Regions from separate parts of the Pseudoalteromonas sp. MB41 genome, predicted to be linked through region 1. Evidence: riboswitches for the same ligand, from Rfam matches in the RefSeq annotation. Region 1 holds a riboswitch; the other holds the start of a gene.
The links. A riboswitch is a leader RNA that binds a small molecule or an ion and turns the genes downstream of it on or off. The one in region 1 is predicted to bind cobalamin.
Positions count from the first base shown of each region.

Region 1 (16,080 bases):
ATGAATAAGACTGTATCTAATAGCTCAAAGCCAACCTATAGAGTAATTACGTTAACTCACTTTGGGGCGTGCGACGTGAAGTCGTATGAAGCGCTGTTCACCGCTTAATGAGTGAACCATCTGTATCACCAGATGATCCTAGGAGCCTGAATAAAGTAGCGGCTCTGACAATGTAACGAAGGTTGGTATGCGCCAATCGGGATCTTAATCGTGAGAGGACGATCCTCCTGATAACCACAAATCGGGTGAGTGCTAGGCAGTCAGTATGATGAACATAAGTGAATCCGCGTAAGGTGCGTTATATGATGAAACAGCGGAAGTGGTTAATACGCTGTAGCCAAAAGGCGCGAGAGTCGGAAAGAGATTGCCCCATGCTCTTTCGTGATCACTGAACTCTCCGCACTATAGCGGGCATCTAACCTGACATTGCGCAACATACGGAACACGGTAAGCCTGTATCACTCCCTTTGGGAAAGCTTATATAGCCGATAGTGATGCAGGTAGAGGATGTTGGAGAAAGCAAAGGCTGGATTGTAATGATGCAGATACAGACGTCTGTCTGGCACGAAAGTGAGCTGACTTCCGACTGGTCTTCCTTTGCAAGAGAATTTGAAGAACTTTATTCAAGGAGAAACGCAAATGATGATTTCAAAAGAGATTAGTGCCTCTCCTGACAGTGCTCAATGGCAATCCATAAATTGGAAAACTGTTGAGTCACACGTTTTAAAGCTTCAGATGCGTATTGCAAAAGCAACAAGAGAAAGTAAACACGGCAAAGCGAAAGCGTTGCAATGGATACTGACTCACTCGCATTCGGCAAAACTTCTTGCTGTTAAGCGAGTATCACAAAACAAAGGCAGTAAAACGCCCGGAATAGACGGCGTCATCTGGAATACGGATACGCGCCGCATGAAAGCAGTCAATCAATTGAGCAGAAAAGCTTATCAAGCCAAACCGCTCAAGCGTATCTACATCCCTAAGAAAAACGGCAAGCTCAGACCTTTGGGTATCCCGTGTATGGTCGATAGAGCGCTGCAAGCGCTTCATCTTCTCGCACTAGAGCCTGTGTCAGAAACACTTGCTGACCCAAATAGTTACGGCTTTCGGCGCAACAGAAGTACTGCTGATGCTATTGCTCAGTGTTTTCTCTGTTTGAGTAAAAAGCAATCCGCACAATGGGTTCTTGAGGGAGATATTAAAGCCTGTTTCGACAAGATTGGGCATCAATGGCTTATGAATAATATAGCTGTAGATAAACGAATGTTGGAACAATGGTTAAAGTCTGGTTTTATGGACAAAGGGCTGTTCTATCGCACTGACGAGGGAACACCACAAGGCGGGATCATATCTCCAACCTTGATGCTGATGACTCTTGCAGGTCTTGAGCAACGCATAAAGTCCACCGCACTTAAAAATGGGGCGAGAGCCAACTTTATAGGATACGCTGATGATTTCGTCGTCACTTGCACTTCAAAGGACGTGCTGGAGAACGATATCAAACCGTTGATTGCTGACTTCTTAGCACACAGAGGCTTAACGCTCTCCGAAGAGAAAACGCACATTACTCACATTAGCCGTGGTTTTGACTTCCTAGGCTTTAACCATAGGAAGTACAAAGGAAAGCTGCTCATTAAACCGAGTAAATCTAACACGTTAATATTTCTGAGTAACTTGCGCGAACTCACTAAAAAGCACGCAACCACCCCCGTTAACGATCTAATCAAGTTGATAAATCCGAAACTCAGGGGTTGGTCGAATTACTATCGCCATTGCGTTGCCAAACAAGTATTCGGATATGTGAGCCACAAACTATTTCTAGCGTTATGGCATTGGGCTAAAAGGCATCATCCAACAAAATCAAAAACTTGGATCGCCATGAAGTACTTTATCAACCGTCGAGGCCAATGGCAATTTCACGGTTGGCAGAAGAGCATGAATATGGATTGTCAGTTTAATCTATTTCAAATAGCTAAGGTGCCAATAGAGAGACATGTGAAAATCAGGAGTGAAGCTACGCCTTTTGATCCTTTATACCAAGAATACTTGGCAAAGAGAAAAGCAAAGAGGCAATGCCGCAACTCTTGGAATGAGCCTAATCTCGCTGCTTTATAAGTTGCTGGGTACCAATTAGGTGCCTTCGTGAAGGCTTGAGCCGTATGCAGTGAAAGTTGCACGTACGGTTCTTAGGAGGGCGACACTTGGTAACAGGTGTCGTCTATCCGACAGAATCGGTTTGGCTTGGTTAGACTGAGAATAAAACGGAAACAACCACCCGCTCACGTACACTTCCCTGTGTAAATCACGCCGGTGAGTCAGTAAATTTTACTTATCGGCTGGCTTTGCATCCGCGGCCTTATCTTGCTGTTTTTCGCTGATCATGGTGTTTAATTTTTCGCCGCCTTTAATACCAAAATCTAACGTGCGGATTGGGAATGGAATGGTCATATTAGCTTCGCTTAAGGCGTTTCTAACAGCCACAACAGCTTTGTGGCGTAAAGTCATAAAGTCAGCTTCACCGGGGTACTTAATCCAAAACCACACCAGTAAATTAATGCTGCTATCGCCAAAGCTTTCGGCGTACACGGCGGTCTCTTCTTGCTTGATCACAAAATCAAATTCATTGATTTTTTTAACGATAACCTCTGCAGCTTGCTCTGGGTCATCGGCATACGAAATACCCACAGGCACCTCAATACGGCGAACGCCTAACGTACTGTAATTACTAAGTATGTTTCTAAATAAAATTTTATTCGGTACGAGAATTAGTTGTCCATAAAAATTCTCGATAAGGGTGTTTCTGAGGTTAATCGCGCGCACTGTACCAAATACACTTTCCGTTCGAATGACATCACCTGCTTTAAAGGGTTTACGAATACCCATGGCAATACCTGCGATTAAGTTTTCGGTCATATCCTGAAAAGCAAAACCGATAGCAAGACCAACAATACCAGCACCTGCGAGTAATGAAGTCACGGTGCCTCTGAGGCCTAAAAAATCGAGCGCAACAAACAGCCCTACACAAAGAATAACCACTTTTGCAATAGACGACATCAAATCAGCAATTTGCGTTGATTCCAAAGAGCGACGTAAGATTTTACGCAGCATTGAGCCACACACTCGCGCTAAAAGCGAAAATAAAATGGTTATTATGATTGCGACGATGAAGTTAGGAATATGACTTATAACAATATCAATCCAACCACCAAGCTTCTCTTCAATGAGCTTTTCAGCTTCACTAACGGATGGAATTTTTAGCATGTTTATACCTTGTTATCTTATATTAACTAACTCGGTAATTTGCAAAATGAACGCCATGTTTAATCAGACAAATAAAAACCATAAAAAAAGCCGTGCATCGCACGGCTTTTAACACACTAAAGTAGGCTCTTTTTTCTAGTGCTGTTCTTCTCGCAGAAAAACAGGTTCGAGCTCTTTCGCGGTTGCATCGCTACTGAAGTAATAACCCGCTACTGTGAAATCTTTTAAATCACTCAATTGAGTAATTTTATTCTCAATAATGTAACGCGCCATCATGCCGCGGGCTTTTTTCGCGTAAAAGCTGATCACTTTATACTGGCCGTTTTTACAATCTTTAAAATGAGGTGTTATAATTTGTGCATTCAAGGCTTTTTTATCAACTGCTTTAAAGTACTCATTTGAAGCAAGGTTTACTAAGTACTTACTGTCTTGCTCTGCCAAGACTGTATTGAGTTTTTCGGCTATCACACTCCCCCAAAACTCATACAAGTTTTTACCGCGTGGATTTTCAAGCTTAGTGCCCATTTCTAGGCGGTAAGCTTGCATTAAATCGAGCGGCTTAAGCACACCGTAAAGGCCAGATAAAATTCGTAAGTGAGACTGTGCATAATCTAAGTCAGAGTGTGTTAACGACTGTGCATCTAAACCACCATACACATCTCCATTAAATGCAAGGACGGCTTGTTTTGCGTTTTCTGTTGTAAACGGCTGTGACCACTGTGCGAATCGCGCTGCATTTAAACCGGCTAGTTTATCGCTGATTTTCATTAAACTGCCAATTTGAGCAGGGGTTAAATCATGGCAAACTGACATTAACTCTTCGCTGTGCTCGAGTAATTCAGGCTGAGTGAATTTGTCGGTCGTGGCTGGTGTTTCATAATCTAAATTTTTTGCAGGTGAAATAACTGTGATCATAGATAGCTATTGACTTGTAATTTGTTTGATGTCAATTTCAACATTAAATGAATCAAAATGCACGTTTTGTTTCGCCCCGCCTTAATTCGCTGCATTTTCACATCTAATGCCTTAGTTTTCTTAGTTAAGGACATTTGACCTATTAAACACTGTCATAGTGTTGCAGCATTAAGGTGGCTATAATGGATTTTCTTTTAACTTGCTTGGAATGAGGAAAGCAAATGACTTCAGCACTACAAAGGCTTAAACAGCATTCATCTATTGTTGCAGATACAGGTGATATTGAAGCTATCAAAAAGCACCAACCAGAAGATGCAACAACTAACCCATCTTTACTTTTAAAAGCCAGTGAAATTGAAGCGTATAAACCTTATCTAGACAAGGCATGGCAATACGCAAAAGAAACAGAGCAAGATGCAGCCAAGCAACTTGAACTTGCTTGCGATTATTTTGCCGTATTAATTGGTAAAGAAATCAGCGAAATTGTACCGGGTTATATCTCGACAGAAGTCGATGCGCGTTTATCTTTCGATACACAAGCGACGATTGATAAAGCACATACTTTACTTAGTCTTTACGAAAAAGAAGGGGTAAGCAAAGATAAAATTCTTATTAAAGTTGCATCAACGTGGGAAGGCATCAAAGCTGCCGAGCAATTAGAAAAAGAAGGCACTAAGTGTAACTTAACGCTGTTATTCTCAGAAGCACAAGCACGTGCCTGTGCCGACGCAAATGTATTTCTAATTTCACCGTTTGTTGGCCGTATTCTTGACTGGCATGTAGCGAATGGTATGGAAAAACCGACTGATCCAATGCAAGATCCTGGTGTACAGTCTGTTCGTAGTATTTATGAATTCTACAAACGCCATGACTATAAAACAGTCGTGATGGGTGCAAGCTTCCGTAACACGGGTGAAATCATCGCGCTTACTGGTTGTGATAAATTAACAATCAGCCCTGCATTACTTGAAGAGCTTGGTGAGCTTACAGACGCACAAGAGTACTTACTTGAAAGCGACTTTACCGTTGAACCAAAACCAGCACCACTGACTGAAAGTGAGTTCCGTTGGTTACATAATCAAGATGCCATGGCGACAGAAAAACTAGCTGAGGGCATTCGCTCTTTTGCCGAAGCGCAGCTTGAATTAGAAGCACGCTTTAAAGCAATGTAATCTGCAAAAATCATTGTAAATGAACGCCACCGCTCTCGGTGGCGTTTTTGTTTATATACCATACAAAATTTTGATCTATTCATCTAGCAATCACATTCCTGTAACAATATCGTCACTTTTTTATTCTATTTTTGTCTAGCCTGTGGTATAGATATTTCCGAGGTTCAAAATAATCAATAGGAGAAGTTCATGGATAGCCTAGACGATATTTTAGAAATATTAGAAGGTCCTAGTACAACAAAAAAGACCTCTACAAAAAATAAAAAGAGAAAATGGCGCGAAATCGAAGCTTTGAAAGATAAGCACAGATTACGTAAAGAACTACAGGAGTTAGACTACTTTACAGACAGTATAGCGATTGATGAGCTAGACTTTTAAATCAAGGCCCGCAAGGGCCTTTTGTTTGCATTAAATTTTAGGAAGGTGCCAATTAATCGGTGTTTTATGCTGTTCGCTCAGTCGCTGATTAATCGTTGAAAAATGCTTACACCCAAAAAAACCTCGATGTGCAGACAAAGGTGAAGGATGTGGGCCTTGGATCACGTGATGACGCGATGTATCGATGTGTTTACCTTTCTTTTGTGCATGTGCCCCCCACAAAACAAACACAACTCCCTCACATTGCTGATTGATCAGTGCGATAACTTGGTCTGTAAACTGCTCCCATCCCAAATGCTTATGTGAATGCGCGTTTCCCTGCTCAACGGTCAGTACTGTATTCAATAAAAACACGCCCTGCTCTGCCCAGCTTTGTAAGTAACCATGCTCAGGTATTTCGAATCCGTCGATATCTGTGGCCAGTTCTTTATAGATGTTTTTAAGTGAAGGCGGCAGTTTTTTAACCTCAGGTTGCACTGAAAAGCATAATCCATGTGCCTGCCCTTCACCGTGATAAGGGTCTTGCCCTAAAATAACCACTTTCACATCGTTTAAAGGAGTGGCGTTAAAGGCTGAGAAAACCTGTTCTTCAGGTGGGAATACAACAACACCCGCAGCGCGTTTATCAGCAACATAGGTTAGTGTGTCTTGCATATAGGGCTTGGCTAATTCAGCCTTTAAAAAATCTTGCCAGTTGGTCATTTTGAAGCCTGTATTTGCTTTCTTGAAATGTCTATTTTACCACACATCTCGCTCAAGCCATCAAGCATGCGGGTTGTAAAGCGATGTAATAAATCAGCGTTAACACTTATAAATTGGTTATGCTGAACGGCCGGTAATTCAGGCCATTGTCGCCAATCTATTTGAGGTTGCGGCTTTTTCGATTTTTCATCGGGGATAATAATCACCTCGGGTTTACTTACCAGCACATTTTCAATACTGATACGCGGATAATCGGTTTCACTGTTTGCAAATACATTGTCAGCATGGCAAATCGTTAATAACTGATTAATCCATGTGTTACCCCCCACCGTCATCATCGGCTCTGGCCATAACTGATAAAACACACTCACTGGGAGTTTATCCTGCTGTGAAGCACGGATGGCAGCAAGCTTTACTTCAAACTCAGTGGCTACTCTATCGGCTCGCGTTTTTAAATGGGTTAACTCACCTAATTTACGTAACTCATCAGCCACATTATCCACTTGGTCTGGGTTACTGTAAGCAACCGGAATACCTAATTTCTCAATGTAAGCAAGATCTTCAGCTTTATTACCGGTCTTCCATGCAAGAACAAGATCAGGTTTCAGCGATAAGAGCCTTTCCATATTGATGCCGTAGTAACCACCCACTCGTTCAATTTCATTGGCTTGTGCAGGGTAATCGGCATAATCGACAGTTCCAACGATGCGATCTCCAGCACCAATTGCAAACAGGTTTTCGACTATATGCGGAGCCAAAGCAACGATACGCAGAGGCTCTTTAATTTCATGTGCGTAAGAAAACTGAGCCAACCACATCAATGCCCATAAGCAACTAAAGGTCAGTGCTTTCATATTAGTAATCAAACCCTTTTTGTGCCTTTATGCCAGCATCAAATGCATGCTTCACGTTACGTACTTCACTCACGGTGTCTGCAAGTTCTGTGAGTTTTCGGTGCGCGCCTCGCCCTGTAATAATCACTGATTGCATTGCAGGTCGCGAACTAATTGCAGCAATGACTTCATCTAAATCAATGTAGCCATAGGTAATCATATAAGTGATTTCATCGAGCATCACTAAATTAATAGACTCATCTTTTAGCATTCGTTTTGCTTCTTGCCATGTTACTTGCGCTGCCGCTGTGTCAGAGTCTTTATTTTGAGTCTCCCAAGTGAAACCCGTATTCATAATGACAAATTCGACGCCTGCTTTTTCGAGTAAATTACGTTCACCGCACTCCCAAGTGCCTTTAATAAACTGACAAACAGCTGCTTTCATGCCATGACCCACAGCACGCGCTACAGTACCAAAGCCTGAGGTTGATTTTCCTTTCCCGTTACCTGTAATGACCTGAAAAATACCTTGCTCTTTTTGAGCCGCGGCGATGCGCTCGTCTACTTTTTGTTTTACTTTTTGTTGGCGCTGTTGGTGCTTATCTTGGTTGTTTTCGCTCATTATTTTTCCTTACTAAAGGTGTCATAAATATTGATAATTTGCTCAATATCCATATGTTTTTCCACTACGTCTGCGAGTCTATTTAACTGCTGTTCGCGGTGTTGATTAAGATCGATAGGTGTCAATTTCGTCTCAGGCTCTAGCCATCTGACCAACTGATTTACTGCATCAGGTGTATCAAAAAGCCCATGTAAGTAAGTACCTGCTACTTGATTATCATCGCTAATAAAGCCGTCATGGGTAAAGCCATTCGGATGCTGTTCAAACGTTATAAAAGGCTGTTCAAGCGCTGGCCCCTCACTTATTCCGGCATGTATTTCATAGCCACAAACTTGCTGTTCGCTGCTGTTTAAATGCAATATTCCAGTTACTTGTGTCAGCACTTTTTGTTGGCCTAACTGAGTTTCAAAATTAGCGATTCCCAACCCTTTTGCTTCCCCTAATGTAGACTCGACAGAATGAGGATCGGCAATTCGCATCCCTAACATTTGTAGGCCACCACAAATACCCAGCACTTTGCCTGAGTAACGAAGATGGCGGTGTATTTGTTTGTCCCACCCTTCATTTTTTAGAAAGGCTAAATCGCTTAACACATTCTTACTACCTGGAATAATAATTAGATCAACATCAGGAATCGATTGTGTATGACGGACATAGTGAAGGTCTATTTCTGGTTGCAGTCTGAGGACATCGAAATCAGTGTGATTACTAATATGAGGTAAAAGAAGAACAGCAATGTGTAACTGTGGCTTAGCAACTTTATTAGCAATAGCCACGGCATCTTCGGCATCTAAGGCTAAATCATGTAAGTATGGCAAAACCCCCAAAACAGGTTTATTGGTGTATTGCTCAAGCCAATCTAAACCACTTTGTAACAGTGCTATATCACCACGAAAACGATTTATTACAAACCCTTTTACGCGCGCTTGCTCTGATTCAGATAACAACGCTAACGTCCCAACCAGGTGAGCAAAAACCCCGCCTTTATCAATATCGGCAATAATGATCACTGGGCAATCGACAGCCTCAGCATACCCCATGTTAGCAATATCATTTTCTCTGAGATTAATTTCTGCTGGACTGCCTGCGCCTTCAACAACTAATAGCTCAAACCGTTCGCTTAAGCGCTTTTGAGAGGTGAGTACAGCGTCCATAGCGACCTTTTTATAATCGTGGTAACTGCCGGCTTCCATATTTGAAAGCGCTTTTCCATGCACAATAACTTGTGCACCCGTATCGCTATTTGGTTTTAGTAAAATAGGGTTAAAATCAACCTCAGCGGGCACATTAGCTGCCACTGCTTGCAGTGCTTGTGCACGCCCTATCTCGCCTCCATCGGCGGTTACAGCACTATTAAGTGCCATGTTTTGCGGCTTAAAAGGCGCAACCTTAATGCCGCGTTTAGCAAAAATGCGACACAATGCCGCCACTAAAGTGCTTTTACCTGCATCAGATGTCGTGCCTTGCACCATAAGGGTTTTCATCATTGCTCCCTCTTTAATGTTTGTGCAAGGCCAGCAATAATAAACTCAACCCGAGCAACCTGCTTGGCAAGTGATTGGTGTAACCAACCCGAATGATCAACAAACTGGCGGCTCAATTCACCCAATGGCACAATACCATGGCCTACTTCATTGCTAACAAAAATAACCTCGCAGGGAAGCTCTTTAAGCACATCAAGTAGTGCTGCTTTTTGCTCTAGCCAATATGCTTCACCGTGCTGACATAAACAATTACTCAGCCAAAGTGTTAAGCAATCAACCAAAATACAGCGGTCTGCTTTGCCATGCTCTTTGAGCACTTTAGCCAATTGCAGTGGCTCTTCGATAACTTGCCAACGACCATCGCGCTCTAATTGATGACGTGCAATGCGTTCAGCCATTTCACTATCACCCGCATTGGCTGTCGCAAGATAAATAATCGATTTGCCTGAATTGCTAGCTAGTTGCTCTGCAAAGCGGCTTTTACCACTGCGTGCGCCACCTAAAATCAAGGTATGTGGTTGCTTCATAACATGCTCACTAAGGTTAAATATACAGCCAGCTCAGCAATTTGTTGTGCGGCACCTAGGCAGTCTCCGGTATAACCTGATAACTGTTTTTTGAACCAGTGAATTAATATAAAACGCGTTATAGTAAGTACAAGGATTACAGTGAAGATGTGCCAAATACTGAGCACTGAAAATAACCATGCGAAAAGTATCACTGCCCCGCCAGTCGCAAGCAGTATTTGGTAACTTTCGGTGCTTAAGTACATCGCAACGGGTTTTACTTTGCTGGTTGCATCGTGACTAACATAATCCATGTCAGCAATTAAACTCGTTGCGACAATTCGGCTTAAACTCTGCCCTAATAGCAACGCAATAAGTAGCAAATTTAGTGACTCAGACAACACAACTAAACTTTGAAACTTAATAAGCAGCACAATAATAAGCGCAGCCGCTCCGTAGGTTCCTAAACGGCTGTCTTTCATAATGGTCAGCTTATCTTCAACTTTCCAGCCACCACCAAAGCCATCCCACACATCTGCTAACCCATCTTCATGAAATGCCCCCGTCAAAATTAACCCTAAGGCCATAACAAGTGCCACGGAAATTGAAGCAGGAAAAAAGTAACTAAACACGAGATAACCTAAACTTAAAATCCCCGCAAGTAGAACCCCTACCAAAGCAAAATAGCGACTGGCTTGGTTCAATGCCGTCGTTGATACCTCAAAATTAAACCTCACAGGTATACGTGTTAAAAAACTAACAGCTAGCAATAATAGCTGCTTTTGAGAAGGCGATGAGTTGTGTGTATTCATTGCTTAAACAACCTGCTCAACATGTGCATCTGCAAAACTTGCCATTTCGTTATAAAATGCAAGCGATGATTGTAATAATGGTAACGCCAAGGCGGCACCACTGCCCTCTCCTAAGCGCAAATTAAGGTTTAATAATGGCGATGCGTCTAACGCTGCCAGCATGGCTTTATGTCCTTGCTCATCTGAGGCGTGAGCAAAAATCATATAATCACGTGCATGCGCGTTTATACGTGTCGCAACCAATGCTGCGGCACTGCAAATAAAGCCATCAATAACCACCACCATGCCTAATTCTGCCGCGGCTAAAATAGCACCTGTTATTTGAACTATTTCAAAGCCACCCAGCGCCGCTAATGTCATTAATGGATCGTTTAGATGCGCCCGATGCAAATTAACGGCTTGTTCAACAACCGCAATTTTTTTAGCTACCACCTCATCCGTTACGCCCGTGCCCTTACCCACACATTGAGCGGCAGGTAATGATAATAGAGCAGCCATTAATGCTGCCGCACTGGTTGTGTTACCGATCCCCATTTCACCGAATGCGACGGTATTACACCCTGTATTTTTTATTGCATTCACACGCTGCTTAGCAAACTTAAAGCCTTGTTCAACTTGCGCTGGCGACATCGCCATTGAGGTATTTATTGACTCAGTAATATGCCCTAAACGTTGATTATGAACACTAATATGATGCTGTTCTGACAAAGTGCCTGCATCAACGACCTCAAGCAGCCATCCAAGTTGACGACAAAATACATTAATTGCTGCTCCACCATGCGCAAAATTAGCAATCATTTGTGAAGTCACACTGCTTGGCGCAATCGAAACCCCTTGGCTAGCAACACCATGGTCACCTGCAAAAACGACGAGTGTTGGTGCGTTAATAACGGGTTTAAATTCATCTACAGCGTGCTCTGAGTTAAGAGATTGACTTAAAATGAGTGTCAACGTTTTTGCGCACTCTTCTAATTGACCAAGCGCTCCTAAAGGTTTGGTTTTAAGATCTATTTTTTGTTGAATTACAGATGCATACTGCGAGTTAAGAGGTGCGATATTAAACATGGGCTACCTACGCTGTTTACGAAAATAAAGTAAAGATAAAAAGAACACACTGCCTATAGCCGCAGTGATCACACCCACAGGCAATTCTTGATTAGTCAGTAAAGTACGACAAAGCACATCGACCCATACCATAAATGTACCACCAACAAGGCTCGTCATTAAAAGGTTGTGGCTTGAGCCTTGCGACGTAAAGTAGCGGACAATATGCGGGATCATAAGCCCAACAAAGCCAACCCCCCCACACATAGCGACCAAAACAGCAGTAATTAACGAACTAAGTAGTAACATTAAAATACGAAAACGTTGAGCATGAATTCCCAGTGTTGCCGCGCTTTCATCACCAAGCAACATAGCGTTTAACTGACGACGAAAAGCGATCATTAACGTCATACACGCAATGATTACGGTGAGCGGGATCCAGAGCGTTCCCCACTCAGCACGTGAAAAACTTCCCATAGTCCAAAATAAGATAGCTGTAATCGCCTGAGGATCGCTAAAATAAAGTAATAAACTGGTTAAAGCACTAAACAGAAATGACAGTGCGACCCCCGCCAATAACATCGCTTCAACTTGCCCTACATGGCGACGCCCAGCAATGCCAATCAACAAAAACATAGAGAGTAAGCTGCCCAAAAATGCAGCAATCGACATACTAAAGCCAAAACTCACACCGGTAAGCGATATAAAGCAAACCACACCAAATGAGGCACCTGAAGAAATACCAAATAAGTAAGGGTCTGCCAACGGGTTTCGCGTTACGGTTTGTAATATAAGCCCAGCAAGCGCGAGCCCAGCTCCAGCTAAAAACGCCAATATCATACGTGGCATGCGCAGTTGCAAAATAATACGTTGGATAAATTCATCACTGCCCTGGCTGATTAAACTATGCAGCACATCACTCATTGATGTACTCGCGGCACCAAAACTGAGTGCTAAAAAGCAACTAACAAGTGCAACGCATACACAGAGACTAAAACGCACCCTATCAGTCATCTTGATGCTCCTGTCTGTTATAGCCGTAATAGTAGGTAATATGTGGCACGAACTCATCAAACGAGGTTGACTGAGGATGAGCAGACACTCTTGCACAAACACCAAAAACATCACTTAACAGCTGCTCGGTAAGCACCTCTTTTGGTGTGCCTTGCGTAATTAATTGACCTTCATCGATAACAAGTAACTCATCACATACGCTAGCAGCTAGATTTAAATCATGAAATGAAGCGAGCACAGTGACATCAAGTGACTTAGCAAGCTCCATAATTTGAATTTGATACTTAACGTCAAGATGGCTGGTTGGCTCATCCATAATCAATAACTTTGGTTGCTGAACAATTGAGCGGGCTATAAGTGCACGCTGTTTTTCTCCACCCGAAAGTGAATCAAAGCTTTGCTGTGTGTGATGACTTAAACCAACCTGCTCGATTGCTTGATAAATACGCTTTTTATCATCGGCATTAGTCGCACTAAACAGGGTTTTGTGTGGGGTGAGACCTAAACTAACTACATCGAAAACAGATAAATTAAATTGCGAAGGAGACTCTTGTAAAACCACAGCAACATTTTTTGCGAATTCATCAGCACTGATTTGCCAAATATTATCGCCAGCTAAAAAGACTGCACCTTGTTGTGGTTTTAAATAGCGATATAAGCAACGCAATAAACTTGATTTACCGGCGCCATTAGGTCCCAGCAAACCAATAAATTGACCTGCATTTAACTGCAAATTGATTGATTTAAGAATTGTTTTATCAGCAATTCCCCAGCTTAAATCAGATACTGAAATTAAAGGGGTTATGCCTTGGCTTTTTAATTGCAAATTACACTCTCTTGGCGAGTTTTATCAACGCACCAGAAAGCACTGACCTATATCAGTAGATAACGTGAGTTGACCCGCTCAATGATACTAATTAGTTTGAATATTAAATCGCTCAAATCGATAAACACTCTACTGTATTAGCATAATAAGACTAATTGTTGTTGCTAAGTATCTGGCTGACCATGTTCATCATGGATTACAGTTGCGGGAACAGCTGGAGAATCTCACCCCATTCCATAGCATATAGATATACCTAAACGACCTCATGATGCGAGTTTCTGTTGGAATTAAAGCAATATAGGCAAGAAATTGATTACACAGAATGGTTATTCCTTTCCTAAAATCAATAACGCGGAATTAATCGCTTTAAACCAACCCGCAGAACGTTGTTCAAAAACTTACTTTCTAAGTTGTTACTTATAAACGTGCTGCAAAGTAACGCCTTGATATAAAGCCCCTGTAAAACGCCGAAATCTAAATTTTGAGGTAGTTCGGTATATTATGGCGGGCTAAGTAAATAATTCAATGAATATCACTCTAGATGGCTAAAAAACTATTTTAGGCCACGCTTGCCCTTGTTCATCTATATATACATCTAACGTTATTAACCCTGCATAAGGTAAATGAAAAACATTAAGGTGAGTATTCGTTTGTTTAGGCATATGACAAATAATAGCGAGGATTTGTTTAATTACACCGGCGTGGCTAATCACTAATGATTGCGTATGTTTGGACTCTGTAAGCGAAACTAAAAATGCCTGCCACCATGCTTCGACTCGCGCGTAAAAGTCAGCCATTAATTCACCATTGGGCACTTTAACCTGCCACGGATGTTGCCAAAAATCACCGACATGAGGTTTACCATTTTGTTGCCAAAGTTGTTGGTAATCTTGGCCATCCCAGTCACCAAAATTAAACTCTTTCAATGCATTGTTATATTGCACATTGATTGTATGCTGACGAGCTAAGAATTCTGCATGCGTTGAACAACGTTTTAGCGGAGAGCTATAAATAGCATCGAAGCGAGATAATTTTGCGCTTGCTAGACGCATCTGTTCATAGCCTACATCTGACAAAGCAACATCAACGTGCCCACAAAGAATGCCCGGAGTTGCAATTTCGCCATGACGTAGTAAGTAAACCCGTGAAGTAAATGCGTCCATAAATATCCTTAATCAGCCATACAAGACGGTAACGCGTTTCTAGCTCAGTGTCGAGTTAGGCTAAACGAATTAAGCGAACATCAAAATGCAGCACTGCATTTGCACCAATTTTACCACCATTCCCCTTTTTACCCCACGCAAGCGCAGGAGGGATCACAAATTCATAGCGAGATCCTATATTCATCAACAAAAGCCCCTCTCTTAGGCCTTCAATCGCTTCCGATAAAGCAAACACCTCCGGCATACCCGCTTTATAGCTATCGGCAATAACATGACCGTCAGCGAGCATAATTCGTTGATTAATAACAACAGTATCAAACTCTGTGAGCTTGTCACCTGCCGCATCCTCTACAACTTTATACATCAAACCCGATGGGCACACTTGTGTATCTGGATGAGCTGAAAATTTGCTGATAAATGCTTCACTATTCTTACGGTTTAAACCTGATGAGCCTTTCGATTTTGTTGTTTTCTTACGAGACACAAAACACCTTAATTGTATTACAAATATAAAACGCTTTATCGCATAACAAAGATAGGGAAGCAAGGAGTTTAAAGTAGAGTAGCAAGCGCTAAAAGCTCAACAATGTCTTAATCTGAAAGATACACTACAGTGGCAATTCAGAGACTTTTCAGCACTAAAGTGCCTTTTACGTCCTAATTATCTCAGCGTGAGGTGAAATAAGCGATTTAAGAGAACCTTTCAATCTGTGTGATCATACCATTCCGCTTAATTAAGTGGTCTATTTTGAGGCAATAAAACCGCGTTGATAACAAGGCAAAAATTTAGTTATTTAGTTGTTCTAAATCAGAAATTTTTAACGCAGGTAGCGACTGGTTTGATCACTCAAAATGATTAAGTATTTTTGCGGATTGGTATCAGACATCTATTTTCTGACATCCGATATAGTAGAAAGCATTAAACACAAAAAAGCCCGATTCTTTCGAGTCGGGCTTTCTTTAATTAGGATCCTGGCGATGTCCTACTTTCACATGGCAAATGCCACACTATCATCGGCGCTGTTTCGTTTCACTACTGAGTTCGGCATGGGGTCAGGTGGGTCCAAAACGCTATTGTCACCAAGAAAATTCTTTTCAATTTTCTTATTATTAATTTTTAAATTTAAAGTCTTTCGACTAAATTAGGAGCCTGGCGATGTCCTACTTTCACATGGCAAATGCCACACTATCATCGGCGCTGTTTCGTTTCACTACTGAGTTCGGCATGGAGTCAGGTGGGTCCAAAACGCTATTGTCACCAAGCATATTCTGGTCGTTAATCGCATTCGCAATTAACTAAAATTCGGAAATCTGATAATCGTAAATCTACTTTAGTATACTAACTTCTGTC
Region 1 is NZ_JAJJZF010000001.1:784,979-801,058, forward strand. Features, by position in the region: gene ltrA (group II intron reverse transcriptase/maturase) at 640-2,112, shown strand; gene LPA49_RS03525 (mechanosensitive ion channel family protein) at 2,323-3,258, opposite strand; gene yaaA (peroxide stress protein YaaA) at 3,394-4,173, opposite strand; gene tal (transaldolase) at 4,395-5,345, shown strand; gene LPA49_RS03540 (DUF3545 family protein) at 5,535-5,723, shown strand; gene ung (uracil-DNA glycosylase) at 5,754-6,425, opposite strand; gene LPA49_RS03550 (cobalamin-binding protein) at 6,422-7,243, opposite strand; gene cobO (cob(I)yrinic acid a,c-diamide adenosyltransferase) at 7,281-7,880, opposite strand; gene LPA49_RS03560 (cobyric acid synthase) at 7,880-9,364, opposite strand; gene cobU (bifunctional adenosylcobinamide kinase/adenosylcobinamide-phosphate guanylyltransferase) at 9,364-9,891, opposite strand; gene LPA49_RS03570 (adenosylcobinamide-GDP ribazoletransferase) at 9,888-10,682, opposite strand; gene cobT (nicotinate-nucleotide--dimethylbenzimidazole phosphoribosyltransferase) at 10,686-11,747, opposite strand; gene LPA49_RS03580 (iron ABC transporter permease) at 11,751-12,740, opposite strand; gene LPA49_RS03585 (ABC transporter ATP-binding protein) at 12,733-13,566, opposite strand; cobalamin riboswitch at 13,716-13,838, opposite strand; gene LPA49_RS03590 (histidine phosphatase family protein) at 14,112-14,729, opposite strand; gene LPA49_RS03595 (FKBP-type peptidyl-prolyl cis-trans isomerase) at 14,785-15,213, opposite strand; rRNA gene rrf (5S ribosomal RNA) at 15,700-15,814, opposite strand; rRNA gene rrf (5S ribosomal RNA) at 15,878-15,992, opposite strand.

Region 2 (16,080 bases), on a different contig from region 1:
GCGCAAAAAATTAAAGCAAACCCTGTTGATTTTAGCCAAGCGTTAGCGGGCAAATCAGTGGTGACATTATTCGAAAAACCAAGCTTACGCACGCGTTTATCATTCGATATAGGCATTAATAAATTAGGTGGCCATGCTGTGTATTTAGACTCACAAAATGGGGCTATGGGTGCACGTGAATCGGTGAAAGATTTTGCTTTAAATATTTCTACTTGGGCCGACGGTATTGTGGCTCGTGTATTTGCACATAAAACATTAACTACGCTTGCTGAATTTTCGTCAGTGCCTGTGGTGAATAGTCTGTGTGATTTATACCACCCATGCCAAGCATTAGCGGATTTCTTAACGCTGCAAGAAGTACACGGCGATGTCAGTAAACTGAAGCTTGCTTATTTAGGTGAAGGCAATAACGTGACGCATTCACTTATGTTACTTGCTGCAACGTTAGGGACTGATTTTGTGGCGGTTTGCCCTAAGGGGAGTTCTCCAGATTCACAGATTCTCAAACAAGCAGAGCAAATTGCAGCCATGAATGGTGCATCTGTGATGGTCAGTGACAGAATTGAAGCGGCAGTCGGCGCAAATGCAGTCTATGCTGATACGTGGGTATCTATGGGAGATAAAACCCCACTTGAGCAAGTTAAGGCTAAATATATGCCGTACCAGTTAAATCAAGCGTTGCTTGATCAAACGGGCGCGCAAACAGTGTTGCATTGCCAGCCAGCTCATCGCGAATTTGAAATTACCTCTGAGGTAATGGATGGCCCTGCATCAAAAATTATTCAACAAGCAGAAAATCGTATGCATGCGCAAAACGCACTGCTTGTCACATTATTAAATCCAAATTTTGTTTAAGGAACACCAATGAGTTCAATCAAAAAAGTCGTATTAGCCTATTCTGGTGGTCTAGATACATCGGCAATCGTGCCGTGGTTAAAAGAGAACTACGGCTGTGAAGTTATCGCATTCGTTGCTGATGTAGGCCAAGGTGCTGAAGAGCTTGAAGGCGTTGAGGCCAAAGCAATCGCCTCAGGTGCATCTGAGTGTTATGTGGTTGACCTAAAAGACGAAATGGTCAGTGATTATATTTATCCGACATTAAAAACAGGCTCTATCTACGAAGGTACCTATTTACTGGGTACGTCGATGGCGCGCCCTATTATTGCAAAAGCACAAGTAGAGATTGCGCGTAAAGTGGGGGCTGATGCACTGTCGCATGGCTGCACAGGTAAAGGTAACGACCAAGTGCGTTTTGAATCATGTTTCGCAGCATTAGCGCCTGATCTTAAAGTGATTGCGCCATGGCGTGAATGGGATTTATCAAGCCGTGAATCATTACTAGATTACTTGGCTGAGCGCAATATCCCTTGTTCAGCATCTGCTACAAAAATTTACAGCCGTGATGCAAACGCATGGCACATTTCGCACGAAGGTGGCGAGCTTGAAGATCCATGGTGCCAACCGAGCGATCAAGTGTGGACCTGGACTAACTCTCCAGAGCAAGCACCAAACGAGCCTGAATATGTGACATTAAACGTAGTAGAAGGTGAAGTGGTTGCGGTTAATGGTGAGACATTAAAACCATACGATTGTTTAGTTAAGCTAAATGATATCGCAGCGCCACATGGTGTAGGCCGTGTAGATATTGTTGAAAACCGTTTAGTCGGTATGAAATCGCGTGGTTGTTATGAAACACCTGGGGGCACAGTAATCATGGCTGCACTGCAAGCCGTTGATGAGCTCGTGTTAGATAAATCAAGCCGCAAGTGGAAAGAAGTGCTGGGTGGTGAGTTTTCACACTTAGTGTATGACGGCCGTTGGTTTACGCCGCTTAAAGATTCAATTCTTGCAGCTGCTGAATCACTCTCAAAGCTGGCAACAGGTGAAATTGTTCTTAAACTGTACAAAGGTCAAGTAACTGCTGTACAGAAGAAGTCACCTAACAGCTTATACAGTGAAGACTTTGCAACCTTTGGTGAAGATGATGTATACGACCAATCACATGCTGAAGGGTTTATTCGTTTATTCTCACTTTCGAGCAGAATCTCTGCATTAACGAAAAAATAATTTTATTTTGCCCCGTTCAGCGGGGCAATATCAGCGTTTGGAGAGAATTCAATGGCATTATGGGGCGGACGTTTTTCTACGGGTCCAGATGAAGCATTTAAGCAATTTAACGATTCACTTCCCTTTGATTATCAGCTTGCAGAGCAAGATATTATTGGCTCAGTTGCGTGGGCCGGTGCGCTTAAACAAGTTGATGTATTAAATCAACAAGAATACGACGATCTTGTCGCAGCACTTAATACTCTGTTGGATGAGGTTAAAGCTAATCCACAGGCTGTTGCTGTGGCAGGGCATGAAGATATTCATTCTTATGTTGAGTCGGCATTAATTAACAAAGTTGGCGACTTAGCAAAAAAACTTCACACAGGTCGTAGCCGCAACGACCAAGTTGCTACAGATTTCCGTTTATGGTGTCGCGATACAGCGGATCATATACTTGACGCTATTGCTGATTTAAAGGCCGAATTTATTGCTTTAGCAGAACGTGAGCTGGGTACTATTTTACCGGGTTATACACATTTGCAACGCGCGCAGCCCGTGCTCTTTAGTCATTGGTGCATGGCGTATGTGGAAATGCTTGAGCGTGATGAAAGTCGTTTAACAGATGCGAAAAAGCGTATGAACTTTTGTCCATTAGGCAGTGGTGCACTGGCAGGTACGGCGTACCCAATTGACAGGCAAACGCTTGCCGAGGGGCTAGGTTTTACCGCTGCAACGCGCAACAGTCTTGATGCAGTGTCTGATCGCGACTTTGTGGTGGAGCTATTAAGCTGTGCCTCTATCTCAATGATTCATTTATCTCGTATGGCTGAAGATCTTATTTTCTATAATTCTGGTGAAGCAGGGTTTGTTGAATTGTCGGATGGTGTGACGTCGGGTTCATCATTGATGCCACAAAAGAAAAACCCAGATGCACTTGAGCTAATTCGGGGTAAGACAGGGCGAGTTTTTGGTGCTTTTAGTGCCATGATGATGACCTTAAAGGCCTTACCACTTGCATATAATAAAGATATGCAAGAAGACAAAGAAGGCTTGTTTGATGCGATGCCAACGTGGCTTGCGTGTATTCATATGGCACAAGCATGCATTAAAGGGATTAAAGTTAATGCTGAAAAGACCCTAGCCGCAGCAAAAGGGGGGCACTCTAACGCCACCGAATTGGCTGACTATTTAGTGGCTAAAGGCATCCCTTTCAGAGAAGGTCACCACATCGTAGGCACCTTAGTGCAAATGGCTATTACCCAAGGGAATAACTTAGAAGATTTAAGTTTAGAGCAATTCAAATCTGTGCATAGCATTTTCGAATCAGATGTATATCCTGTATTAGAAATAGATGCATGTATTAAAGCGCGACAGGCTTTAGGGGGTACCTCGTTAGAACAAGTAACGAGCGCCATCGATAATGCCAAGAAGTCTGCTAATAAAGATGTGTAATGCACATTAAGCTGATGCCGAATTAATGGTTCTGTTATTTCGGCTAAAGCTATGGATGGCTGAATTCTTGCCGCACCAAAGTGAGAGCGTACACAGACATTTTACAGTGTGGTGCTGATGGTTTATAAACAATAGCCAAAAATTTGGCACGATGTCTATTAACTCAACGCCACAATGTATTACTCGATATGCAAAAAGTGTGATGAGGCTGTTTGTCTTATACACGATGAAAATAATGTGTGTCGCTCACGTTAAAAGAACGAAATTCATTTTGAAGTCTTGTGATAATGCGGTGATCCCGTGTAAAAACGAGGCTTAACTCCCTGGATAGGAAAAACGCACGGTTACCCCTGTGCGTTTTTTTATGCCTAAAATTTACAAAGGTCAGCGGAAATTGATCAAAATGATCGTTGTTTCTAAAAAGTTGGATCACTAATTGCAAAGTTAGAGACAGCAGTTATTTTACTGCAAAAAGCGTCAAAAGAATGAGAACGCTTAACTCAGCTTACAACCTGTTGTAAGCTTATTGTAAACAACTAATAATTTTAAAGGATTTAACTGATGCAAGTTACGAACAATAGCCAACTTCAAATGCAAGCTTACAGCCAAATGCAACAAACAAAGCCCGCTTTGGAACAAACTACTAGTAATAAAACCCTGCAATCTGATACAGTAACTTTATCAAACGAAGCGCTGTCTCTATCAAGTGGTATTGATCTTCAACGCGGTGGCGGCGCTGTTTTTCCAAATAAGAAGAAAGAAGAATAAATGACGGGTAATGGATGTTTCTAACTGAGCTTTTTGGTGTTTTTTCATTGTCGGCCTTTGTTGTATGGGGCATGTTAATGGCGTTCTTTTTTAATGTATTTGTGTATACATTAGGAGTGAAGAGAAAAACGACCTTGTTGCTCAGTTCATTCATAATGGCAACCTCTTATATGGCAGGGGATTTTTTATTTACTTGGTTATCACCAGTCCCAGCTACTTACCTCGATTGGGCATTATATGATGTTGTGACCATAGTATTCTTGGTTTCATCTTATTTCGTTTTTAAAAAAACTACCCCTTCATTTCTTTACCTCATAATTGGCTTAAGTATTAACACAACGTTATTCTTGCTAATGTATCTGGACCTATTTATTTACGGAAATACTCAACCTTGGTTCTTTTGGGATATTTATTCTTTTGGTGTAAATATAGTTGATTTATCTATGATTGTTGCTTTGATTGTTGATCGTGACTTTCTTGGATTGAATAAGTTTAAAACATTTATACATAATTCTCTCAAAACTCATAAGTTAGCTTAAAAAGTTAAGCTATGTATATCAGTGATGTAGTAGGAAGCCTGATAGGAGCCTTCATTGAATGGGGGTTTTTAATGGCATTCCTTTTCAATTTAGTAACCCACATTAACAAACCAGATAAACGTCTTGTCGTTTTGTCCTTGATAATGATGCTTTCATACTTCTTGAGTGGAGTATTAAATTTATCAAGCAATATCTATCTGAACTGGTTTTACTTTGATGTTATAACCATCGCGACCATATTTATTTGGATTTACTGTGGGCGAGCCGACTCTTTCTATGCCATTTATTATGTCGTTGTAGGCTTGTTTTTAAACTCTCTTTTGATGCTTTCTATTTTTGTAGATATCGTACTTGTTGAAAATCGTACTCCTTGGATTCTTTGGAGTATCTATTCGTTCGGCGTAAATATTATTGATCTTATGATGATAGTCGCATTACTTACTAACAAGGATTTTTTTAAGTTTGCAGCAGTAGCGAAACGTTTTCGTTCTAAAGCGACTAGAAGACTGCCCAGTGCTTAAACTCTTGCAAGAAAACTTTGGTCTTTATCTCGCTACTTTCATCATGTGGGGATTTTTAATGGCCTTTTTATATAACATGGTGAAGAAGTCTTCATCGCCAAATGGTGATAGAACAGTGATGTGGATGGCACTGGCTATGTTTATTTCTTACATGGCTAGTGACCCATTACTTAATATAGCGTTTGGCTACAATATGTTAGATTCGAGTTTTGCATACGTCATTTGGGCTGGCTCTGATTTATTGATGTTGGCCGTTATCTGGTTAGTCGCCCACCAAAAAACCTTTCTTGAAGTGCCTGCAAAGCTGTATATTTACACGGGGCTTTTAGTAAATACATCGCTGTTTTTAGGGATGTACTATGATATTAACTACACTTATACGGGTGAGTGGTGGTTTTGGGATTTTTACACTATTACAGTGAATCTCATGGACATGATGATGCTTATAGCGCTGTTTTGTAATAAGGATTTTTTAGGGTTAGTAAAGCTTTATAGAAGCATGCGAGGTCAAACCAAATTAGCCTGACCTCACCCGCTCTAGAAACGGTATTCCCAGCTTGTTCTAAGTGCTGTATTCGTGTTTGAGTCGTTGCCCATCTCATCTTTTGAGACCAGCCCTGTTACTTTCCAAAGACCATTGAAGAGTGCTTGTTGGTAGCCAAGTTCAAGTTGCAATTGGCTTACGCTGGTAATGGTTTCGTTATCAAGGCGTTCACTATCAATCCATCGTAGCTTTGCATGTCCACCATAGCCATCTAAAGTATGGTAATAGGCTCCAAGGATAGCCGATTTACTTTGTTGTGGTATTGAGCTTCCTACAAGTCGCTGGCGTTGAGTATAGCTTCCTGAGCCGTAGACACACTCGCTATGTAGTTCACATGTTTGTTCTGTGTTTGAGTACTCTAAATACGTTTTTAATAAACTATCCGATGTACCAAAATAACTTTCAACGCCTAACGTGTAGAACGGATCGCTGGGTGCTAAACCACTTTTGTTTTGACCCATTACCTCTGCGTAGAATGCCACAGGGTGCGATAACGCACTTGTTGAGTACTTAATATCAAAACTTGTTAAACGGTGAGTCGATTCGTTATTTTCTAATGCAATGACATCACGCTCGGTTGATGTTAAATAGTCAGAGCCGGCAGTATTAAAGGCAACTTCTAGTCCCATAAGTGGTGTACTGGCAAATCTGAGGGCCCAATAATCACCTTTTTCACTGCTGTTTAGATACGGTTTTTGCTTGGCATATATCCCAGTTAACTGCCAATTCCCCACAAACGATAACCAATGTGGGCCAACATACTGGCTATTAGCTCGACTAAAACGCAGTCCTTTCATGGGCGCGGCATTATTAGAGAGTAACAGCGCATTTTCGTTACTAGGCCCCCACCAGTGACTGACTTGTTCAGCACTAATAGACCAGTTACCGACAAGCACAACTAAATAGCTGTCTTGGTAATTAACATGCTGTGTATCGAGTGCCTCATCGGCGTAATTAACACTGACTTTTGCACTGACACGCTGACCTGTGATTGAGCCGTAACTATTTATACCGCTTTTTTGCTGGTGGCGTTTACCAAAGCTTTGGTGTGTTTCAGGCTCGCTATTGTAATTTAAGCGCACACTCGAGCTGGTTTTTTGCTTCGCATTATCTAACGCATGTTTTACATGCTGATAAGCAAACAAGCTTTGCGCGTTAAGTTGGCTGGTATTTACAGACGCTAAGTCTCGTGCAATTCCTTGCCACATAAGCGGGTAGCTATTAATCGGTTGCTTAATAACGCCTTGATTAAATAGCATTTCGATTGATGCGCGTAGCAGTGGGTCATCGCTTTCTATCCATGGCCCAGCAATACTTGGCGCAGAGATCATTAGTAATGCACTTAAGCTAATGAGCTTCTTTAATTTCATCCGTGTATTTTTTCCTGTAATGCTTTGCCAACTATTGGGTCAACAAATTCACTTACATCGCCATGATGACGTGCTACTTCTTTCACTAAGGTTGAAGAGATAAAAGAATTTTTTTCGGCAGGCGTTAAAAACACGCTCTCTAAATCAGGGTTTAGGCGGCGGTTCATGTTTGCTAATTGAAATTCATAGTCAAAGTCTGACACCGCACGAATACCGCGAATAAGAACTTCTGCTTTATGCTCGCGCGCTAAATCAGCCAGTAAACCAGAAAACCCGATAACACTGACATTATCAAGGTGCGCTAATATTTTATTGGCCAGTTCAACACGCTCATCAAGTGTAAAGCAAGGTTGCTTACTTGGGTTGTGCGCAATTGCAACAATAACGTGATCGAACATTTTTGCAGCGCGATGAATTAGGTCTGTGTGGCCATTTGTTAGCGGGTCGAATGTGCCCGGATATATTGCAGTAACGTTCATAACTATCAGCTATCTATAAATTTGCTTGTTATATTAACAGTGTTTGAGTCTGTATGCAGCTTAGAAAATACGCGTATCTTACTAGTTTTTGTCCCTAAAAAGGAACGGTAAACCGATTGAGGTTAGATTTTTTCAAGGTAGTATTTTATTGCCGCGCATTTGTTTATACTGCTTGGCTTTCAGTACTTAATAATCATAAAAAACAGAGTAATCAGCATATGAGCACTAAGGATAAAATTATACACACCAGCATTGAGTTATTTAACCTCCATGGTGAGCGTGCCATAACAACCAATCATATAGCTGCACATATGGGTATTAGTCCGGGTAATTTGTATTATCACTTTAAAAATAAAGAAGATATCATCCGTCATATATTTGCTTTATATAGTGAGCACTTGCACACTCACTTCAAGCCGTTAACCCCCGATGATGATGCACTCGAAAACTTAGCAGGGTATTTAGACTCTTTGTTTGAATTGATGTGGCGATACCAGTTTTTTTATGACAACTTGGGTGACATTTTGTCGCGAGACGAAGCCCTTAAAAAAGATTACATCGAATTTCAGGCGGCATTACTTGAACAAGTCAAAGAGGTTTTATTAGCGTTGAGAGCGGGTGATATTATCACCATTGAAGATGATGATGTAACAGAGCTTGCTCATATGTTAAAAATGACAGTGAGTTTCTGGACACCTTATATCAAAGCGCGTCGCTTAAGTGGTGAATTGGCAAGACAAGATATTTACCACGGTATTTTAAAGGTGTTATTACTATTAAAAGCCCACTGTACTGAGCATAGCCTAGCGCAAGTTAACCAATTACGCGCGAAGTACTTAGCTTTAGCTAACGCTGAACCAACTGCACAATAATCCGTCTGAAGCAGTTTATTTCCTAGACGCTATAATTTTTGTTATAATCGCGCGCCCTTGAGGTTGGTATGTCTCAAGGCGTGTGAATTCCACAGTCTAAGAGTGAACTATGCTTAAATTTATCGTCAAATTACACCCAGAAATCGCTATCAAGAGTAAATCTGTACGTAAGCGTTTTACCAAGTTATTAGAAAATAACATTAAGATCGTTTTACGTCGTGTTGACGAAAAAGTGCAAGTAAGAAACAACTGGGATAATATTTCAGTTGTAAGTCTCTTGGAGTCAGAACAAGTCCGTCTTGATATCATCGATGGCTTAAAGCGTATACCTGGGATCGTACAGTTTATAGAAGTAACCGAGACTGATTTCGAATCGCTTGATGACATTTACCAAAAAGCCAAAGAATTAATCGGCCACACCATTGAAGGCAAAACATTTTGTGTTCGTTGTAAACGCTCTGGTAAGCACGACTTTACATCAAGTGATGTTGAACGCTATGTAGGGGGTGGGTTAAATCAACATGTAGAGGGCGCGCGCGTTAAGTTATCTCACCCAGAGGTAACAGTACGTTTAGAAGTGCGTGACGAAAAAGCCTACATTGTTACAGAGACTCATTTTGGTATGGCTGGTTTCCCATTACCAACGCAAGAAGATGTGCTATCACTGATGTCAGGTGGTTTTGACTCAGGTGTTGCTAGTTATCAAATGATCAGAAAAGGGGCTCGTACTCACTTTTTGTTCTTTAACTTAGGCGGCGCAGCGCATGAAATTGGCGTGAAGCAAGCAAGTTACTACATTTGGAAACAGTTTAGCTCAACCCATAAAGTGAAATTTGTCACTGTTGATTTTGAACCCGTCGTAGCGGAAATACTCGAAAACATTGAAAACAGCCAAATGGGCGTTGTCCTTAAACGTATGATGATGCGTGCTGGCAGCCAAGTGGCTGAAAAACTAGGTGTACAAGCACTTGTTACCGGTGAGAGTATTGGCCAAGTTTCGAGTCAGACGCTGGCAAATTTAAGTGTGATTGACCGTGTCACCGAAACGCTGATCATTCGCCCACTTATTCAACACGACAAGCAAGATATTATTAATATTGCACGTAAAATTGGCACAGCAGAAATGGCAGAGAGTATGCCTGAATACTGTGGTGTAATATCTAAAAAACCAACAGTTAAAGCAAAAATTAAAACCATCTTAGCTGAAGAAGCTAAATTTGATTTTGATGTACTTAATACGGTGGTTGAAAATGCACGTGTTATGGATGTCCGCGACATTGATACCGAAGCAAAACAAGAAGTGAAAGAAGCAGAGTCAGTCTCTGATCTTCCAAAAGACGCAGTGGTTGTTGATATTCGTTCACCAGAAGAAGAAGACGCTAACCCGCTAGAGCTTGAAGGTATCGAAGTAATTCATTTACCATTTTTCCGCTTAGCGACTAAGTTTGGTGATTTACCAAAAGATAAAGAATACTACTTATATTGTGCTAAAGGGGTAATGAGCCAGCTACAAGCGCTTATTTTACACGAAGAAGGCTTTAGCAACGTAAAAGTGTATCGCCCATAAGTAAACGGGTATAGAAAAGCGCGAATTTCGCGCTTTTTTAATGCCTAACGAAAGACGCTGACTTTTCAATTTGCTGTTAATTGGCACACCTTCCAGCTGCCACAATAGAAGAGGGGTGTTGTTAAAGCCCCGCTGATTTGGCTTTTATCATACTAAGCATGGCTTGATTGTAGGGGGTTTTCACTCCAAGCTTAGCGCCTTGCTCACATACATACCCACAAATAGCGTCAATCTCAGACGCTCTATTATGGCTAATATCTTGTTGCATCGACGAAAAGTTTGCGGCGGTTGCACTCATTACACTGTAGGCATTGTTTAGCGCGTCACTTAATGAGAGTGAAATACCTTGTTTGTTAGCAACTAAGCACGCCTCACTGAGTAAATTAATAATTCGCGAGCTAAAGTGCGGCGTACGAAGTTGACCGTTTTTTACATTATGAATAGCGCTCAACGGATTAATAGCGATATTCACCAACAGTTTTTGCCAACGAAGGGTATGAATATCATCGGTAACACTAAAATTAGGTAAGCTGCTAAAGTGCTGCTCGATCTGCTTTAGCACTTTGCGCGCCGCATCATTACACGTACCTAAAAGACTGGCACCGTCACCAGTATGATTCACGCTGTATTGAGTTGCTTTGAACCCCGCCTGCTGAGTGGTTAAAAATGATAGACCTTGATGGGCCGAAAGCGCGGCGTTAAGTTCATCCACATTGCCCATGCCATTATGAGACAAGATAACTTGGCAGTGCTCAGCTAGATAAGGTTGAAGTTGCTTAAATGCAGCTTCAACCTGAAAGGCTTTCACCGTAAATAACACCCACTCGAATGGGGCAAACTGGTTAAGTTCTTTATGATTAATTAGGCGTGCGTTAATAGGTTGTGATTTACCATTTGAAGGTTGATAAAAACGGGTGGTCAAAGTGGGCTTGCGCGTTAATAAGGTAACAGTATGTTGAGCTGATAAAAAATGACTGAATAACAAGCCAATAGCACCATCACCTACAATTAAAATATTAGCCATTGCGCTGTTTATTACCTAAATGAAAACCAAGTTTAATAATAAAGTAGCTCGAAGCACCTATAAAATCGGCAACAAAATCGGCAACTGAAGCTTGACGATAAGGCAGCATATCTTGCATAAACTCAATGGCAGCACCGTACCCTGCAAGCAATAATATTTGCACTATAAGGGGTAATTTAAACGCTTTATCCATCACCATAGCCAGTACGAAGAAAATGCCAAAATGCGCGACTTTATCAACATGTGGGAATAGGTTACTTACGCCTTTAATTTCTTTGGCGAAAAGAATAGTGAAGCCAATAATGCTGACTAAAAATATAATTTGGTATATGCGCCTAGTCACAATAAACCTTTAAACTGCCTAAAAAATGAATGGGCAGTATATCAAACAATTTTCGTATCGCACCTGAACGGTGTGCAGAAAAATGTAAAGATTTATAAAATTGACGTTATAATCCTAGGCATATTTATTTTAAAAATCTTGTTAGGAGAACCCCATGCCTTCATTTGATATTGTTTCTGAAGTAGAAATGAACGAAGCGCAGAATGCAGTGGATAATGCTAAGCGTGAATTAGAAACACGTTTTGACTTTCGTGGTGTTGATGCATCAATCGAATTAAACGACAAAGTCATTAAGCTAAAAGCCGAAGCACCACAGCAAGTTATGCAATTATTCGATATTCTTGCTGCGAAAATTTCAAAGCGCGGTTTAGACGTGTCTAGTTTAGAGCTTAGAGATGAGTCGCGCAGCGGTAAATACGTCATGCGTGATGTGGCACTTAAGCAAGGTATTGAAAAAGACGTTGCAAAGAAAATCGTCAAGTTGATTAAAGACTCAAAAATTAAAGTACAAGCCGCTATTCAAGGTGAAGAGTTACGTGTAACGGGTAAAAAGCGTGATGATTTACAAGAAGCAATGCAGGTTGTTCGTACTGCTGATTTAGGTCAACCATTCCAATTCAAAAACTTCCGCGATTAATTAATTTTATTGCGAAAGCACTGTCTGACTACGAACGCACAGCTCTACTAGAAGAGCGGTGAAGTTGTGACTAATCTAAAGCCAAACATAAACGTGTTTGGCTTTTTTATTTTACTTTCTATCTAGCTTTGTTTAGAAGTTTAGACGTCCATTGACATTTATTCCTAAAATCATCACAATAGCAGCCTATTTTCAAGGTGCTTGCTGTATCTGCTTAGATACATGCTATTTCAAAGGCTGAAATAACAGCAAGATAATCGGGAAGCTGGTGCGTTTTCAAGGAGAAAACAATGCCAACACTGCCCCCGCAACGGTAATGCGTATGCTCAGTATATGCAGAGTCCGGAGACCGGCCTTGAATTAACTTACTATTTGCGTGTGCGGTGGGCACAGGCTAGGGGATATCATGCTAAATAAATCTACGTTAGGCGTAGCGGTTGCTGCTGCGTTGTCTTTTTCTGTGTCTGCGGATGAGCAATCAATCGAGCACATCACAGTGACTGCCAATAAATTCGAACAATCTATTAATGAAGTCTTAGCGAGCGTTACAGTCATTGACCGTGCTGATATCGATGCAAGCTATGTTCGCGACTTACCTAGTTTACTGGCAACACAAGCCGGTTTCCAAATTAATGCTAATGGTGGTTTTGGGCAAAGTTCAGGTGTTTCACTTCGGGGTGCCAGCTCACGTCATACGCTTATTTTAATTGATGGTGTACGCACAGGTTCGGCAACGCTGGGCTATAAAAGTATTAGCAATATTCCGTTAAACAGTATTGAACGCGTTGAGGTCATTAAGGGTTCTCGTGCTGCTGTGTATGGCTCAGATGCGTTAGCGGGTGTGATCAATATTATTACTCGTAAAGCACAAAATACCACTTTGGATGTCACCTTTGGTTCAGATTCTTACCAAGAGTACCAAGTGGCTACTGGTGGTCAGATTGCAGATGTCGATATTTCTGTTAATGCAGGTTACGAAAAAACAGACGGCTTTGATGTATTGCAAGGTGTAGCACCTGATGAAGATGGCTATGAAAATAAAAACCTTGGTTTTAACCTAGGCTATCAAAATGAGCGACTAGGGGAGCTTTTATTACAGGGTCAGTACTCAGAAGGTGAAGCGCAATACGATAGCTCTTTTAGTCCTGCTGATAGTACAGTAGAAAAAGGTGAGTTCGAAAACTACCAAGCTTCATTAGGTTGGAAAAAAGCATTCGAAAAACACGCCCATGCGATTGATATTGCAATCTCTAGCGACAGTTCAGATGACTCGCGTATCGACTACACCGGTGCAACGGTGGTTGATAAGTTTGAGACAGAACGTGAGCAAATCGATTACAACGGCCAATATTTTTTAAATCAAAGTTTAACAATTAGCGGTGGTTTAAACTGGTATAAAGATGAAGTAAATACTAATTCTGGCACTTATCTAAAAGACAGTCGTGAGGTATTCGCTGCGTTTGTTGGGGCTTACTACGATGATGAGCACGTGCTGGCAAATCTGACTGTACGACAAGATGATGACCAACAATTTGGTGACGAAACAACCTATACGGCAGCGGTCGGTTATCATCTAAATGATATCGCGACATTCCGCTTAAGCCAAAGCACCGGCTTTAAGTCACCAACCTTTAATGATCTGTATTATCCCGGCTCTGGTAACCCAGAACTCAATCCTGAAACATCAGATAACCAAGAGTTAGGTTTATCACTTAATGTGAATGATATCAGCCTAGATATCGCTATTTTCCGCAGTGAAATAGATAACAAAATTGCCTGGGCACCAAATGCATCCGGCGCTTGGCAACCAACGAATATCAATCAAGCTCGCCACGAAGGGGTTGAATTTAGCTTTAAAAACCAAGTGCTAGGTTTTGATCACAGCTTCAATTTTACCTACCTATCAGCAGAGGATACTGAAACAGGTAATGCATTGACCTATGTATCTAAACACAGCGTGAATTGGTCATTACATAAAGCATGGGGCGACTTTGATGCTGGTATTGATATGCAATATCGCGGTGATCGAGATGGCAAACTGACACACTTACCTTCATACACGTTATGGAACCTTGTGGGCCATTACCAAGCAACCGATAACCTGACCGTGTCACTTCGCGTAGAAAATCTATTCGATAGAGAATATAACGCCGTTGATGCGTATGGGAAAGATCTCGATGGTGATTTCATCAACGACGAATTTTATTACTACAATACGCCAGAGCGTCGCTTATTTGTAGGTGCCCGTTATCAGTTCTAATAATAAAGGAAATTATTAGTTCTGCGTCTAAAAGCTCGCTACCTACTTAGCGGGCTTTTTTCATTTTAATTTATCGGCGTAATAACGAGCGAACTTTTCAAGTTTAGGGGCAATAAGAATACTGCAATAACCTTGGTTCGGGTTTTCGTTATAGTAATCTTGATGGTATTGCTCTGCTGGGTAAAAGTGTGTAAGCGGGCTCAGCTCGGTGACAATCGGCTCACGAATTTGTTTTTGTAAGGCTGCTATCATCGCCTCTGCTTCATCTTTTTGCTGTTCATCATGATAATAAATGACACTGCGGTATTGTGTGCCAACATCATTACCTTGGCGGTTTAATTGTGTCGCATCGTGCAGCGTAAAAAACATTTCAAGTAAGGTATTGTAGCTAATAATGCTGCTATCAAAGTCCAGTTGTACGACCTCGGCGTGTCCGGTTAACCCCGTACAAATCTGCTGATAACTGGGGTTTTCAATCTCGCCGCCAGCATAACCAGAGCTTACATTTAATACGCCTTTGACGCGTCTGAATGCGGCATCAATACACCAAAAGCAGCCACCACCCAATGTGGCTATTTGTATGTTGTTATTCATGTTTTACTCCCTCACTGTTTTGCTGACTATAGCTGAAAAAACAAAACGCCGTAAAGACGGCGTTTTGTTAAAAGCTACAGAGCGTCTAAATTTCTTCTAACGGTTTGTCTTTCGCTTGCTGTTCCAGTTTACTTTGTAAGTACTCTGGTGACTGTGTATTACGCGCAAAGGCAGTATACGCAGCGGGCACAACAAACAAGGTGAGTAAGGTTGCCACAATTACGCCGGTGAATACCACAACACCAATTACCATACGGCTTTCTGCACCCGGACCACTTGCGAGTACTAGCGGTACAGAGCTCATTACGGTTGTTAATGAGGTCATAATGATGGGACGTAAACGCTGCGTAGCGGCTTGTGTAATGGCTTCGTTAAACTCAACGCCTTTATCTCGTAGCTGGTTTGCAAATTCAACAATCAAGATACCATTTTTAGCACTTAAACCTATTAGCATCACAATACCAATCTGGCTGTAAATATTTAGCGTTAAGTCTGTGTACCATAAACCAAATAAGGCCCCAACTAGACCGAGTGGCACGGTTAGCATGATCACCAGTGGGTGAATAAAACTTTCAAACTGGGCTGCAAGCACTAAGAACGTCACTGTCAGTGCAAGGATGAACACATAGGTCATCGCTGATGCACCTTCGTAAAACAGCTGAGACTCACCTTTGTAATCAATGGCGCCATCAATGTCGTTCTCTTCAGCGGCAACCTGATTTAAAAAGTTCAGTGCTTCTTCTAAGGTGTAGCCATCAGCTAAGTTGGCGCTAAGAGTAATCGCACGCATACGGTTGTAGCGATTTAAACGTGATGCAGTCGCTTCTTCTTTTAGCGTAATGAGGCTATCTAGCGGCACGAGTTCACCACTACGTGATTTTAGGTAGATGTTTGAGATATCCGTTGGGTTAGCAAAGTCTTCTTTGGTCCCTTTTAGGATCACATCGTACTCTTCACCACGGTCGATAAAGGTTGTCACTCGACGTTGACCTAGCATGGTTTCAAGAGTGCGGCCTACATCGGATACAGACACGCCTAAATCAGCGGCTTTGTTTTTATCG
Region 2 is NZ_JAJJZF010000009.1:104,835-120,914, forward strand. Features, by position in the region: gene LPA49_RS11100 (ornithine carbamoyltransferase) at 1-855, shown strand, start outside; gene LPA49_RS11105 (argininosuccinate synthase) at 865-2,067, shown strand; partial or broken gene argH (argininosuccinate lyase) at 2,119-3,480, shown strand; gene LPA49_RS11115 (hypothetical protein) at 4,063-4,269, shown strand; gene LPA49_RS11120 (hypothetical protein) at 4,284-4,808, shown strand; gene LPA49_RS11125 (hypothetical protein) at 4,820-5,329, shown strand; gene LPA49_RS11130 (hypothetical protein) at 5,322-5,855, shown strand; gene LPA49_RS11135 (capsule assembly Wzi family protein) at 5,867-7,243, opposite strand; gene coaD (pantetheine-phosphate adenylyltransferase) at 7,240-7,722, opposite strand; gene LPA49_RS11145 (TetR/AcrR family transcriptional regulator) at 7,941-8,594, shown strand; gene thiI (tRNA uracil 4-sulfurtransferase ThiI) at 8,704-10,161, shown strand; gene LPA49_RS11155 (ketopantoate reductase family protein) at 10,283-11,185, opposite strand; gene LPA49_RS11160 (VanZ family protein) at 11,178-11,528, opposite strand; gene LPA49_RS11165 (YajQ family cyclic di-GMP-binding protein) at 11,683-12,165, shown strand; cobalamin riboswitch at 12,383-12,538, shown strand; gene LPA49_RS11170 (TonB-dependent receptor) at 12,572-14,425, shown strand; gene msrA (peptide-methionine (S)-S-oxide reductase MsrA) at 14,486-15,019, opposite strand; gene LPA49_RS11180 (efflux RND transporter permease subunit) at 15,105-16,080, opposite strand, start outside.
Region 2: linked by a shared signal. The riboswitch ahead of LPA49_RS11170 (TonB-dependent receptor) and the one ahead of LPA49_RS03585 (ABC transporter ATP-binding protein) in region 1 are both predicted to bind cobalamin.